Regions from separate parts of the Microvirgula curvata genome, predicted to be linked through region 3. Evidence: riboswitches for the same ligand, from Rfam matches in the RefSeq annotation. Region 3 holds a riboswitch; each other region holds the start of a gene.
The links. Region 3 has a riboswitch for cobalamin ahead of ACYVG8_RS14780 (TonB-dependent receptor domain-containing protein). Riboswitches for the same ligand answer to the same signal wherever they lie in the genome.

Region 1 (4,533 bases), on a different contig from region 3:
CGGCGACTACCAGCACAAGCTGGAAGATGCGACCCGCGATGGCGATGCGACCATCTACGTGCGTCCGCACGATCTTGAAGTCAGCCGCGACGAAGACCGCGCGCTGGCCAGCGGCACCGTCGAGCACATCCATGCGGTTGGCCCGGTGGTGCGGGTCGAGCTGAACAGCCTGAGCGGGCAGGTTATCGACGTGGCGCTGAACCGCGACGATTACCGCGCCCTTGGCCTGATGCTTGGTGACCAGGTGTTCGTCCGGCCGAAAAAAGTGGCGGTATTCGTCGACGAAGGCGCGAACATCTGAGTTGTCGCCGGGGGCAGGCCCCGCTTCGCGCGTCCGCGCTTCAGTCCGGCAGCCAGTCGGCGATGCGGGTGATGTCCAGGTTCTCCTCGATCAGGTTCGCCAGCCGTTCGATATGCGCCTCGCGGAGCGCAGGGTAGTCGACGGGCACCGCGTCGGGCAGGCCGGCCCAGTGCAGCAGGGCGAGGCAGGCTTCCGGATGGTCGAACAGGCCGTGCAGATAGCTGCCCAGCACCTGGTCGTCGGCCGAGACCGCCCCCTCGTTGCCGTCGGCCAGCCGGATCGCCGGCCGGTCCAGCGCCGGGCCGGTCGACACGCCCATGTGGATCTCGTAGCCGGTGACGGCGGCATGGCCCGAGGCCAGCCATCCCTGCCGGCGTTCGAGCTGCTTGTGCGCATCCAGTGTCGTTTCCATGTCGAGCAGGCCGAGTCCCGGCGTGCTGCCGGCCGCACTTTCCAGCCCGAGCGGGTCGTGCAGCTGGCGGCCCAGCATCTGGAAGCCGCCGCAGATGCCGATCAGCCTGCCGCCGTAGCGCAGGTGACGGTCGATGGCGGCCTCCCAGCCATTGGCGCGCAGCCAGCCGAGGTCGTCGCGGACGTTCTTGCTGCCCGGCAGCACGATCAGGTCGGCCGGCGGAATCGGCTGGCCGGCGGGGACCAGCTGGAATTCGACCTGCGGATGCAGGCGCAGCGGGTCGAAGTCGGTGTGGTTGCTGAGACGGGGCAGGGCCGGCGCGATCACGCGCAGTATCCGCTCGCCGCTGGCCGCCACGCCCTGCGTGCCCTGGCTCAGGCTGTCCTCGGCCTCGATATGCAGTCCCTGCAGGTACGGCAGGACGCCGAGCACCGGCTTGCCGGTTTCGCGCTCCAGCCAGTCCAGTCCCGGCTGCAGCAGGGCGATGTCGCCGCGGAAACGGTTGATGACCAGGCCGACCACGCGCCGGCGCTCGCTGTCCGACAGCAGCGCCAGCGTGCCGACCAGATGGGCGAACACGCCACCCCGGTCGATATCGGCCACCAGGATCACCGGGCAGTCGACCGCTTCGGCAAAGCCCATGTTGGCGATATCGCCATCGCGCAGATTGATCTCCGCCGGGCTGCCGGCGCCTTCGACCAGGACGCAGTCGCAGCTTGCCGCCACCCGGCTGTGGGCTTCGAGCACCACGCTCAGCGCCCTGGGCTTGAAGCGGTGATAGGCGGCGGCGTCCATATTGCCGATCGAATGGCCAAGGACGATGACCTGCGAGCCGGTATTGCTGTTCGGCTTCAGCAGGATCGGGTTCATGTCGGTATGCGGTTCGATGCCGCAGGCCAGCGCCTGCACCGCCTGCGAGCGGCCGATCTCGCCGCCATCGACGGTGACCGCGCTGTTCAGCGCCATGTTCTGCGGCTTGAACGGCATGACCCGGATGCCGCGCCGTATGAGAAAGCGGCACAGGCCGGTGACCAGGGTGCTTTTGCCGGCATCGGAGGTGGTGCCCTGGATCATGAGGGTTCTGGCTGGCATGGCGGCGGGGACGGGTGAATGAGGACGGCCATTATAGGGGTGTCGCCTGCGCCGGGCGTGGCGGACGGCCGATCCGGCACAAACGCGGTACCCCGAAATCACGTATTATCCGGCGCTATTGCTGATGGTGCCCTTCGGGGTGAAACGGGAATGCGGTGTAAGACCGCGGCTGCCCCCGCAACTGTAAGTGACGAGCCCGCTTGACGATGCCACTGGACGATTCCGGGAAGGCCGCGCGGGTGATGACGCACGAGCCAGGAGACCGGCCATCGCCTTAGTCGACGTGAGTTGAAACCGGGCGGGGTGCACCGGGGGAAACCGCCAGCGGCCGTTCCGGCTGCGGCGCCTCGCTCGCGGCGACGCCCCCTGCACGAGGACGTCCTCCATGGCCCTGCCACCGCGCCGCTTCCGCCTTCCATCGTCGTTCTGCCCTGCCGCCGCACGGGTGCCGTCATGAGACGCCACGACCGCCATGTCCTGATGTGTACCGGCCCGCGCTGCACCGGCAACGGCGTCGAGGCCGAGGCGATGTTCAAGGTGCTCGGGCAGGCGATCGACGCGCGCGACGGGCTGTGCGTCAAGCGCACCCGCTCGCACTGCTTTGCCGTTTGCAGGGAAGGGCCGATCGCCGTCGTCTATCCGGACGGCGTCTGGTATCGCCAGGTTGATGCCGCCGCCGTCGAGCGCATCGTCGACGAACATCTGGTCAACGGTCGCCCGGTCGAGGCGCTGGTGTTCCACCGGCTCGGAACCGGCGATGTCGGGCAGGAGGCGGGCCAGTGAACACTCCCGTTTCCCGCGGCATCGTGCTGTTGACCCACGCCGGCACCGACCTGACCGCGCTGCAGCGCGTGCGTGCCGAACTGCCGGACGGTTTCGTGCCGGTCTCCGGCGTCAACCTGCAGACCATCGTCTGCCCGGACGGCATGGCCGCCGTGCTGGCCGGTCCGGTGGCGACTGCGCGCGTCGTCATTGTCCGCGTGCTGGGCCGCACCAGTGCCATTCCCGGTTTCGACACTCTGTGGAAGGACGCCCGCGCCCACGGACGCGCCCTGATCGTGGTCAGCGGCACCGGCGAGCCGGACCCGGATCTGGCAGCACAGTCGACCGTCCCGCCGTCCCTGCAGCATGAAGTGACCGCCTACCTGCAGGCCGGTGGCACCGGCAATATGGCGCAGCTGCTGCGTTTCCTTGCCGACTACCTGCTGATGACCGGCTTCGGCTACCTGCCACCGACGCCGCTGCCCGAGCACGGCATCCACCATCCGGAACTGTCGGCCGACTGCTCGCTCGACGACTGGCTGGCGATCCGCCGGCCGGACTGGCCGACGGTCGGCATCACCTTCTATCGCGCGCACTGGGTCAGCGGCAACACCCGCTTTATCGACAGCCTGGTCGACGCCCTGGCCGCGCAGCAGCTGAATGCGCTGCCGGTCTATACCGCCTCGCTGCGCACGCTGGACGGTGACGGCATGCCGGCGGCGATGCAGTTTTTTGTCGGAGCGGACGGCACGAGCCGCATCGATGCACTGATCAATACCACCTCGTTCGCCATGGGCGACGTGAACGCCGACGGGCCGACGCCGACCGGCTGGTCGGTGGCCGCTTTCGAGCGCCTTGACATCCCGGTGGTGCAGGCAATCACCAGCAGCATGACCCGGGCGCAATGGGAGCAGTCGGAACGCGGGCTGAATCCGCTCGACACGGCGATGAACGTCGCACTGCCGGAGTTCGATGGCCGCATCGTCAGCGTGCCAATGTCGTTCAAGCATGCCAGCGACGGTGCGCCGGCCGAACAGACCGACTATGCGCCGCTGCCCGACCGGGTGCGGCGCGTGGCCGGCATCACCGCACGGCTGGTACGGCTGCGTCGGGTGCCAGCCGCCGACAAGCGCATCGCTTTCATCTTTACCAACTCGAACAGCAAGGCGTCGCAGATCGGCAATGCCGTCGGCCTCGACTCGCCGGCCTCGCTGTTTGCCATGCTGCATGCGATGCAGGCGCGCGGCTATCGCATCGACGGGCTGCCGGACAGCAGCGATGCCCTGATCCACGAACTGATCGACCGCGGCGCCTATGACGAGGCCTATCTCAGCGACGACCAGCTGCGGCGGGCCGTGGCGGCCGTACCGGCGGCGCGTTACGCCGAGTGGTTTGCCGAGCTGCCGGACGCACTGCGCGAGCGGATGAGCGCGCGCTGGGGTGCCGCTCCGGGCAGTGCCTATGTCCATCAGGGCCGGCTGGTGTTTGCCGGGCTGGAATACGGCAATGCATTCGTCGCCCTGCAGCCGCCGCGCGGCTACGGCATGGACCCGGATGCGATCTACCACACGCCGGACCTGCCGCCGACCCATCACTATCATGCACTGTACTGCTGGCTGCGCGACGACTGGCGGGCCGATGCCATCGTCCACGTCGGCAAGCACGGGACGCTGGAATGGCTGCCGGGCAAGGGCGTCGGCGTGTCGGAAAACTGCTTCCCGGATGCGCTGCTCGGCGACATGCCGCTGTTTTACCCGTTCATTCTCAATGACCCGGGCGAAGGTTCGCAGGCAAAGCGCCGCGCCCATGCCGTGGTTATCGACCACCTGACGCCGCCGATGACCACCGCCGACACCTACGGGCCGCTGGCACAGCTGACACAGCTGGTCGACGAGTACTACCAGGTCGAGATGCTCGATCCGGGCAAGCTGCCGCTGCTGCAACAGCAGATCTGGGATCTGATCAA
Region 2 (4,533 bases), on a different contig from region 3:
CAGTGCATCGATGCCGTCCAGATCAGCCAGATCGGCCTGCACATGCGAAGCCCGGGCACTGGGCCAGCGGCAGGCTTCGGAAAACGGCTGGCGCGACACGGTCAGGATATGCCAGCCATGCGCCTGGAACAGCTTGACGGTCGCATGGCCAATGCCGCGGCTGGCGCCGGTCAGCAGCATGTATCGCGTTTCGGGCATGACAGCCTCCTGTCTGGTCAACCATGCCGGGCAGCTTCTCATCCTCCTGCCCGCGCCCGCAAGCGTGGCAATGCCGTTCAGCCGGCCGGAAACGGCCAGTCGGCATCGAAGGCGGTGAAGCGCGCCTGCAGGTACTCGATCAACTGGCGCTGGCGATGGACCGGATAGCGGTTCTGCAGGAACACCAGCTGCAACGGCACGGTTTCCCGGCTCCAGTCCGGCAGCAGCAGGCGCAGGCGCCCGGCGGTCACATCCGCGGCCACGTCGTGCCAGCTCTTGAACGCGATGCCGTGCCCGGCCAGCGCCCAGTCGCGGATCAGCGCACCGTCGTCGCTGCTGCGCCGGCCTTCGGCGTGAATTTCGCGGACCTCGTCCCCGGCACAGAAACGCCACGGGCCACGCAGCTGGCCATCGTGCAACAGCGGCAGCAGCGCATGGCGGTGCAGATCGTCCGGGGTCTGCGGCGTGCCATGACGATCGAGATAGGCCGGTGCGGCGACCGCGACCCGGCGGGTCAGCGCCAGCTGACGCCGGACCAGCGGCGAATCATCGAGCTGGCCGTAACGCAGCGCCAGGTCGATATTGCTGCGCACCAGATCGGTCAGCGCATCGCCGACGCTCAGTGTCAGGGTAATGCCCGGATGTTGCTCCAGAAACGGGTCCAGCCACGGTCGCAGCAGGTGGCGGCCGAGATCGGACGGCAGCGCCAGCCGGATCGGCCCGGCAAGCTGCTGGCGTTGCGCCGCCAGCGCTGCCTCGCCATCGGCCAGTGCCGCCAGTGCGGCCCGGGCCGATGGCAGAAAGATCCGACCTTCCTCGGTCAAGCGCATGCGCCGGGTCGAGCGGGCGAACAGCCGTACGCCAAGCCGTTTCTCCAGCCGCAGTACGGCCGCGCTGGCAGCGGCGGCGGTGCAGCCCAGCTCGCGCGCCGCCGCGGACAGGTTTTCCAGCTCGGCGGTGCGGATGAACAGCCGCAGGTCGTTGATCGCATACATGTCAAAAATTTTTTGATAAATGAACGACAATTATCAATTCTAGCAGTCATGGCCAGGCCCGGAATGGAAAGCCCTTGACCCTGTCCCACGGGGCAGGGTTCACACTGCATGCTTTCGGACAGACAAGAGTGGGGCGGCATGAGCGGCAAACGCGTTCTGGTGATTCTCGGCCATCCGGCCAGTGACAGCTTCAACGCTGCGCTGGCCGATGCCCATGCCGAGGCTGCACGGCAGGCCGGGCACGAGGTCAGGGTGCTGCGGCTGGGCCAACTGGTGTTCGATCCGGTTCTGCATGATGGCTACCGCCGGGTCCAGCCGCTGGAACCCGGGTTGCAGGCGGCGACCGAGGCGATCCACTGGGCCGAGCACCTGACCTTTGTCTTTCCGGTCTGGTGGGGCGGGGTGCCGGCGCTGCTGAAGGGGTTTCTGGACCGGGTGTTCCTGCCCGGTTTTGCCTTTCGCTACCGGCCCGGCAAGGCGTTTCCCGCCCGGCTGCTGAGCGGCCGTTCGGCACTGCTGCTGGCGACGATGGATACGCCGCCGTGGTATTTCCGCTGGGTCTACCGCGACCCGGCGATCCGGCAGATGAAGGACACCACGCTGCGCTTCTGCGGCATCCGGCCAGTGCGGGTAGAGCGGCTGGGGCCGGTCCTCGGCGCTACGCCCGCCCGCCTTGAGGCCTGGCTGGAACGGGCCCGCCTGCTTGCCAGACGACTCTGAACGCGTTATCCAGTCAGCGGTCATGCGCGGGAGGAACCATGTATATCGGGGAACTGGCGAAACGGAGCGGTGCCTCGGCGCGCGCCATCCGGCTGTACGAATCGCTGGGCCTGCTGGGGCAGGTGCAGCGCCAGGGCAGTTACCGCGTCTATCGTGACGAGAGCGTGGCGCTGGTGCAGATGATCCGCCAGGCGCTGGCCCTCGGCTTGCGGCTGGCCGAACTGGCGCCGGTACTGAACGGGGATGGCGAGCCGGACTGGGACCGGCTGGCGGCGCTGCTGGCGCAGAAACGCGCCAGCCTGCGGCAGGAGATCGCGAGACTCGAAAGGCTCGACCAGGAGCTGATACATATCGAGGCGGAGATCCGTGCCTGCACCGATCTGCAGCAGCGCAGCCCGGCCTGTGAGCCTGTCCGTTCCCGTCATCAGCAGAAAGATGCATCTGTTCTGGAAACCCCTTAAGCTATGCGCGCTTAGTGGTTCCGCCGAAGTGGGCGGAGGAAACAGGGAAGTCGGCAAGCCTTCGGGCGGATACCGCGCTGCCCCCGCAACTGTGAGCGGTGAGTCTCGTGCATGAAGTCACTGGCCTGAAAGGCCGGGAAGGCGCACCGGGATGTCGACCCGCGAGCCAGGAGACCTGCCACGAGACATGCCGATCCCCGGCGTATTCCTCACCCGCATCTCCTCGGAGGGAGAACGATGCATATCGAACCCGGCATTCTCAATGCCGCCAAAGTGCTGTACGCCAACGTCGCCGCCGTCGGCGCGCTGGCCGCCTTTTCACCCAGACTGTTCACCCGGCCCGACAATCTGGTCAAAACGCTGCTGGCTGCCGTGTTCTTCTCGGTCTTCATGGAAATCTTCCACCTGCCGGTCGGCGCGTCGGAACTCCATTTCGTCGGCGCATCGGCGGTGTACTTCATCTTTGGCTTTATCCCCACCCTGTTCGGCTTCGCCATTGGCCTGCTGCTGCAGGGACTGCTGTTCGAGCCGCAGGATCTGGTCCATCTCGGCGTCAACTCGCTGTCGCTGATGCTGCCGCTGGTGGCTGCACACGGTCTGCTGGGCCGCCACTTCTTCGCCGAGGACGAACGCCGCCGCATCCGCTGGGCTGAAGTGGTCAAGTTCGACGCGTTGTACTACAGCGGCGTGGTCGCCATGGTCGGCTTCTGGCTGGCCTTCGGCGAAGAACCGACCCCGCTGTACAACTGGGCGCTGTTCGCCGTGTCCTACCTGCCGCTGGTGCTGTGCGAACCACTGTTCACCTGCCTGGTGGTGCGCACGCTGAAGCCGCACGCCGACAAGCTGCTGATCAGCCGCTTCACCTGCGTGAAGACGCTGGCCGTGGCATAGGCACGGGCCTGCAGAAAATGGCGCGAGTGCAACACTCGCGCCATTTTTCATTGCAGCGAAACCCGCTTACTGCCAGCCGTAGCGGCGGGCATAGAATCCCTTCATGGCCTGGGTCAGCGCCATATAGGCCAGCAGGGTGGCGATCAGCCACGGGAAGTAGCTCAGCGGCAGCGCCTGCAGCTTGAAGTAGCCGGCCAGCGGCCCCATCGGCAGGAAAATGCCGATGCTGATGATCACCGCCGTCATCGCCAGCAGCGGCCAGGCGGCACGGCTCTGGATGAATGGCAGCTTGCGGGTGCGGATCATGTGCACGATCAGTGTCTGCGACAGCAGCCCTTCGACAAACCAGCCGGACTGGAACAGCGTCTGCTGCGCCGCCGTGTTCGCGCCGAACACGAACCACATCAGCGCATAGGTGCTGATGTCGAATACCGAGCTGATCGGGCCGAAGAACAGCATGAAGCGTCCCAGTTCGTCCGGGTTCCACTTCTGCGGCTGGCGCAGCGCGTCTTCATCGACGTTGTCGAACGGGATGGCGACCTGGGACACGTCGTACAGCAGGTTCTGCACCAGCAGATGCAACGGCAGCATCGGCAGGAACGGGATGAATGCACTGGCCACCAGCACCGAGAACACATTGCCGAAGTTAGAGCTGGCGGTCATCTTGATGTACTTCAGCATGTTGGCGAAGGTCTTGCGCCCCTCGATCACGCCCTGGTCGAGCACCATCAGGCTCTTTTCCAGCAGGATGATGTCGGCCGCTTCCCTGGCGATATCGACCGCCGAGTCGACCGAAATGCCGATGTCGGCCGCGCGCAGCGCCGGCGCGTCATTGATGCCGTCGCCCATGAAGCCGACCACATGGCCGTTGCCGCGCAGCACGCGCACCAGCCGCTCCTTCTGCATCGGGGACAGTCTGGCGAACACGGTCGCGTTTTCCGCCGCGACGGCCAGCCGGGCATCGCTCATCGCGTCGATATCGGTGCCGACCAGTACCCCCCTGATGGCCAGCCCGACATCGCGGCACACCTTCAGCGTCACCCGTTCGTTGTCGCCGGTCAGCACCTTGACCTCGATGCCATTGGCCTTCAGCGCCGCCAGCGCTGGCGCGGTCGATTCCTTCGCCGGATCGAGGAAGGCGATATAGCCGACCAGCGTCAGTCCCGACTCATCAGCCACCCCATACGTGTCGCGGGCTGCGGGCAACGCCCGGGTCGCAACGGCAACCACGCGCAGCCCTTCCTGATTCAGCCCGGCGGTCACGGTAC
Region 3 (4,533 bases):
GGCAATGGCGGCAACCGACTGGTTCAGCCAGCCCAGCTCATCGACGAACCAGCGCGTTTCTGCGCCCATCGGCACCACGCCGAGGCCGATTTCATTGCTGACCACCACCACGTCGCCCGCCGCCGAGGCCAGCGCGTCGAGCAGCGTGGCCCGCGCCTGCGGATAGCGTTCCGCCTCCCCCGGCGCCAGAAAGTGCGCCAGCCACAGCGTCAGGCAGTCGATCAGCACCAGCCCGTCCGGACGCGCGGCATCCTGCAGCGCGTCACTCAGGGCCACACCGCACTCGACCGCCCGCCACGACGCCGGCCGGCGTGCCTGGTGCATCGCCACCCGGTGGGCAAACTCGGCATCACCGACACTGGCGGTCGCCAGGTAATGCACCGGGCCGACGTGGGCCAGCGCCAGTTTCTCGGCATGGCGGCTTTTGCCCGAACGGGCGCCGCCGGTGATCAGATGCAGCATGGAACCTCCTGCCGGGGATGCCGGACGCACGGTCTTACTTCGGTTGCCAGTTCACGCCGACCAGCCACTCGCGGCCCGGCTGGTTGAAACTCCGGATCAGCGTGTAGTCGCGGTCGAACACATTGTTGACCCGCGCGTACAGCGTGGTGGTCGGGGTCAGCCGGTAGTCGGCATACAGGTCGACCAGACCATAACCGGCCAGCGGCTGCTTGTTGGCCGGATCGCTGTAGCGCGAGCCGGCGGCGGTCAGGGCACTGCCCAGCGTGACCGGACCGATGTCGCGGCTGACGTCGACGCTGCCGAACACCCTGGCGCGCTGCGACAGCTGGTTGCCATTGCTGCGATCCTCACCGTCCTGCCAGTTGACGTTGGCGGCGATGCGGGTACCCAGCAGGGTGGTGCTGCCTGCCAGCGCCAGACCGCGGATGCGGGCCTTGTCGACGTTCTCCGCCGTGCACGGACCGCTGCCGCTGCACACATAGCCATTGATCATGTCGTCGATGCGGTTCTCGAACGCCGTCAGCCGCAGCATGCCGTATGCCCCGTTGTACTCGGCACCGACTTCCCCGTTGCGGGCCGACTCCGGCTTCAGGTTCGGGTTGCCCTGGAAACCATAGGCCAGCGGCCAGTACAGATCGTTGAAGGTCGGCACGCGGAAAGCGGTCCCGTAGTTCGCGGTCAGCTTGATGCTGTCGGTCAGCCGGTAGCCATAGCCGAGCGAGCCGGTGGTCTTTTCACCGAACTGCGAGTTGTCGTCATGACGCAGCGACGCATTCAGCAGGTGGTCGCCGAAATTGCCGCTCCAGCCGGCGAACACCGCCTTGTTGTTGCGTTCGTTCCGGGTATAGGCCTGCGTGCTGTCGACCTTCTGGTTCAGGTACTCGGCACCCAGCACCACCCGGCCGGCCACGCCGAGGTCCAGGTCGTTCTGCCAGGTGTAGGTATCCTGGGTGGTCTTGTACAGACCGGAGCGATCGAGATTCACCCCGCTGTAGGTCTCGTAGCGATCGACACCGTTGGTCACGGTCAGCGTGCTGGTCCATACATCGCTGAAGCGGTCTTTCAGGTACACGCTGTTGCTCTGGACGCGCTGCTTGTTGTAGTCGTCGGCCAGCGGCGTGCCGTTGTCAAAGTCGGCCTTGCCGAAGGACTGGAACAGCTTGATGCCGATTTCATGGCCGTCGACGATCTGGTGCGACACATTGGCGCTGTAGCTGAGGTTGCGGTAGCCGTCATCGTCCGGGTTGTAGCTGAACGTGTTCTGCGCATTGGTGGCGGAGAAGCCGCCATCGGTCCCGCGACCGGCCACGTTCAGCGAGAACGAGGTATCGCCGACCACGCCGCCGATGCCGCCGCCGACGCGCCAGGTGCCGTCATTGCCGACGCCGGCGCTCAGGTACGGCTTCGGTGCGCCCTTGCCCTGTTTGGTGAAAATCTGCACCACGCCGCCGATCGCATCAGCGCCGTACAGCCCGGATACCGGGCCGCGCACGATTTCGATATGGTCGATCAGTTCCAGCGGGATCTGTTCCAGCGCGGTCTGCCCCGAAGTCGCCGACGATACGCGCACGCCGTCGATCAGCACCACCGACTGCTTGGAGCTGGTACCGCGCAGATACAGCGCGCTCGCGCGGCCATCGCCGCCGTTGCTCGCATACTCGACGCCGGACTGGCGCGCGAGCAGCTGCGGCAGGTTCAGGCCGCCGGCACGGGCGATTTCCTGCTGGCCGATCACGGTCACGTCACGGGTCTGTTCACGGCTGTCGGTGGCGGAACGGTTGGCGGTCACCACGATTTCGCCGGCGGTGGTGGCGGGTTCGTCAGCGAACGCATTCGCCACTGCCAGCGACGCCAGGCTGGCGACAAACCATTTGCTACGGATATTGCACTTCACGAAAAACACTCCCTGGAAACGGATCAGGAGTGCGAGAAAGACAGGCGCATGGCCTTTCAGAATGGACAATCGGCGCGGCCCGGCCTGATGCCGGTCGCGCTGTCGCTGTCATACCGCCTCCCCGCGATACTCCACTGCAGATTGCCTGGGCCGGTCTCCGGGCTGGGTTCCCGCGGCCTCGCCTTCCCACCCTGTCGGGCAGTGGCGCGTGAAGCCGCTTGCATGCGAACCATACCGTTGCGGGGGCAGCGCCGGCCTGTCACCGGCTTCCCGTTTCATCCGCGCCTGACGGCGGCGGACACCCTGGCAAGATGGAGCCGGATTATAGCGGCGGCATGCCGGCATGACAGCCCGCAAGATCAAATTACGCCGTAATGCCGATTGAAGCGCTGCCGGCGCAGCGGTAAGGTCTCGCGTTCGATTTTCGCCGCCCCGCAAGACGGGACGATTCCCTTCTCTCTTCCGGAACCCCCTGATGCCCCATCCCGATGCGTCCGCCTTCGATGCCGCCGTCGCCCGCCAGGCGCGACTGACCAAACCCGCCGGCAGTCTCGGCAAGCTGGAAACCCTCGCCTGCCAGTTCGCGGCCTGGCAGGGCCGCGCCATTCCCTCGCGCCTGCGCCCCGCCATCACTGTCTTTGCCGCCGACCATGGCGTCGCCCGCAGCGGCGTCTCGGCTTATCCGGTCGAAGTCACCGCCGAGATGGTGAAGAACTTCGTTCGCGGCGGGGCGGCAATCAGTGTGCTGGCGCGGGAAATCGACGCGACACTGGAAGTGGTCGATGTCGGTGTGGCGGCAGACTTCGATCCGGCCATGCCGATCGTGCATGCCAAGGTCCGCTACGGTTCGCGCAATCTGTGCGACGAACCGGCCATGCAGGAACAGGAATGCGAACAGGCGATCGAAGCCGGCCGCGCCGCCGCCCGCCGCGCCATTGCCGCCGGTGCAACGCTGCTGATCGCCGGTGAGATGGGCATCGGCAACACCACCCCGTCGGCCGCGCTGATCTGCGCACTGAGCGGCGCCCGCCCGGTCGATGTGGTCGGGCGCGGTACCGGTGTGGACGACCAGGGCATGGCCCGCAAGCGGGGAGCGGTCGAAAAGGCGCTGCTGCGCGCCCGGACTACCGACACGGCGGCCGGCTGGCTGGCCGAGGTCGGCGGGCTGGAAATCGCCGCCATTGCCGGTTACTACCTCGAAGCCGCCAGCGCCGGTGTACCGGCACTGGTTGACGGCTTCATCACCGCAGCCGCGGCCCTGGTCGCCTGCGGCATCGATATCGACACCCGCGACTGGCTGCTGGCCTCGCACCGTTCCCGGGAACTGGGTCATGAGCTGGCACTGACCGCGATGGGGCTGGAGCCGCTGTACGACTTCGGGCTGCGCCTCGGCGAGGGATCCGGCGCGGCGCTGACCGTGCCGATGCTGCAGATGGCGATCCGGCTGCATGCCGACATGGCCACCTTTGCCGAAGCCGGCGTCAGCGACCGGGACCACGAATGAAGCGCATTACCTTGTGGCGGCACGGCGAGATCGACGCCGCCGGCCTGCTGGTCGGCCGGCGCAGCAACCCGCCGCTGACCGGGGCCGGACGCGACACCATGCGCCGGGGCTGGCCGGCGCTGACGGCCATGGCACCGGTCACGGCGATCGCCTGTTCGCCGCTGCAGCGCTGTCTGGCATCGGCAGAAGACTTCGCCGCCGATGCCGGTCTGGCGCTGCACGTCGATGCCGGTTTTGCCGAAACCGATTTCGGCGTCTGGGACGGCGCCCCGCTGGACGGCCTGCCGGCCGACTGGCAGGCCGAGTACAGCAACGGCCGCTTGCTGCCGGATGGTGGCGAAACGCTGGCCGGCTTCCGCACCCGGGTCATCAGCGCATTCGATAGCTGGGTCGAGCGCCTCGGCGACGGCCACGCCGTCCTGATTACCCACGGCGGCGTGATCGCCGCCGTGCTGGCCGCGCGGCTCGAACTGTCGCTGCCCAGCGCGCGACGGCTGTTCGTCTCGCGTGGCGGTTACGTGCAGCTGTCGCTGGCCGACGGCTGCCCCGACTACCTGATTGCACTGGCCAACCCGGCAATGGGTTGAGCCGGCCACCATGGCGCCGGCGTCCGGCTGACGAATGGCGTGCCCGGTTTGGGGGCGGTGACGCGCAGCCTATACAATACCGCTCC

Region 1: it holds a riboswitch for cobalamin, as region 3 does, so the genes downstream of both, ACYVG8_RS11755 ((2Fe-2S) ferredoxin domain-containing protein) here and ACYVG8_RS14780 (TonB-dependent receptor domain-containing protein) in region 3, are expected to answer to the same signal.
Region 2: it holds a riboswitch for cobalamin, as region 3 does, so the genes downstream of both, ACYVG8_RS06860 (energy-coupling factor ABC transporter permease) here and ACYVG8_RS14780 (TonB-dependent receptor domain-containing protein) in region 3, are expected to answer to the same signal.

Annotation. Positions count from the first base shown of each region.
Region 1 is NZ_BAAGUB010000028.1:158,320-162,852, forward strand. Features, by position in the region: gene ACYVG8_RS11745 (sulfate/molybdate ABC transporter ATP-binding protein) at 1-301, shown strand, start outside; gene ACYVG8_RS11750 (cobyric acid synthase) at 342-1,787, opposite strand; cobalamin riboswitch at 1,913-2,090, shown strand; gene ACYVG8_RS11755 ((2Fe-2S) ferredoxin domain-containing protein) at 2,259-2,588, shown strand; gene ACYVG8_RS11760 (cobaltochelatase subunit CobN) at 2,585-4,533, shown strand, end outside.
Region 2 is NZ_BAAGUB010000012.1:23,474-28,006, reverse strand. Features, by position in the region: gene ACYVG8_RS06880 (SDR family NAD(P)-dependent oxidoreductase) at 1-198, opposite strand, end outside; gene ACYVG8_RS06875 (LysR family transcriptional regulator) at 276-1,193, opposite strand; gene ACYVG8_RS06870 (NAD(P)H-dependent oxidoreductase) at 1,332-1,913, shown strand; gene ACYVG8_RS06865 (MerR family transcriptional regulator) at 1,952-2,374, shown strand; cobalamin riboswitch at 2,373-2,571, shown strand; gene ACYVG8_RS06860 (energy-coupling factor ABC transporter permease) at 2,612-3,265, shown strand; gene mgtA (magnesium-translocating P-type ATPase) at 3,332-4,533, opposite strand, start outside.
Region 3 is NZ_BAAGUB010000033.1:41,163-45,695, forward strand. Features, by position in the region: gene cobU (bifunctional adenosylcobinamide kinase/adenosylcobinamide-phosphate guanylyltransferase) at 1-462, opposite strand, end outside; gene ACYVG8_RS14780 (TonB-dependent receptor domain-containing protein) at 497-2,356, opposite strand; cobalamin riboswitch at 2,488-2,677, opposite strand; gene cobT (nicotinate-nucleotide--dimethylbenzimidazole phosphoribosyltransferase) at 2,832-3,860, shown strand; gene ACYVG8_RS14790 (histidine phosphatase family protein) at 3,857-4,447, shown strand.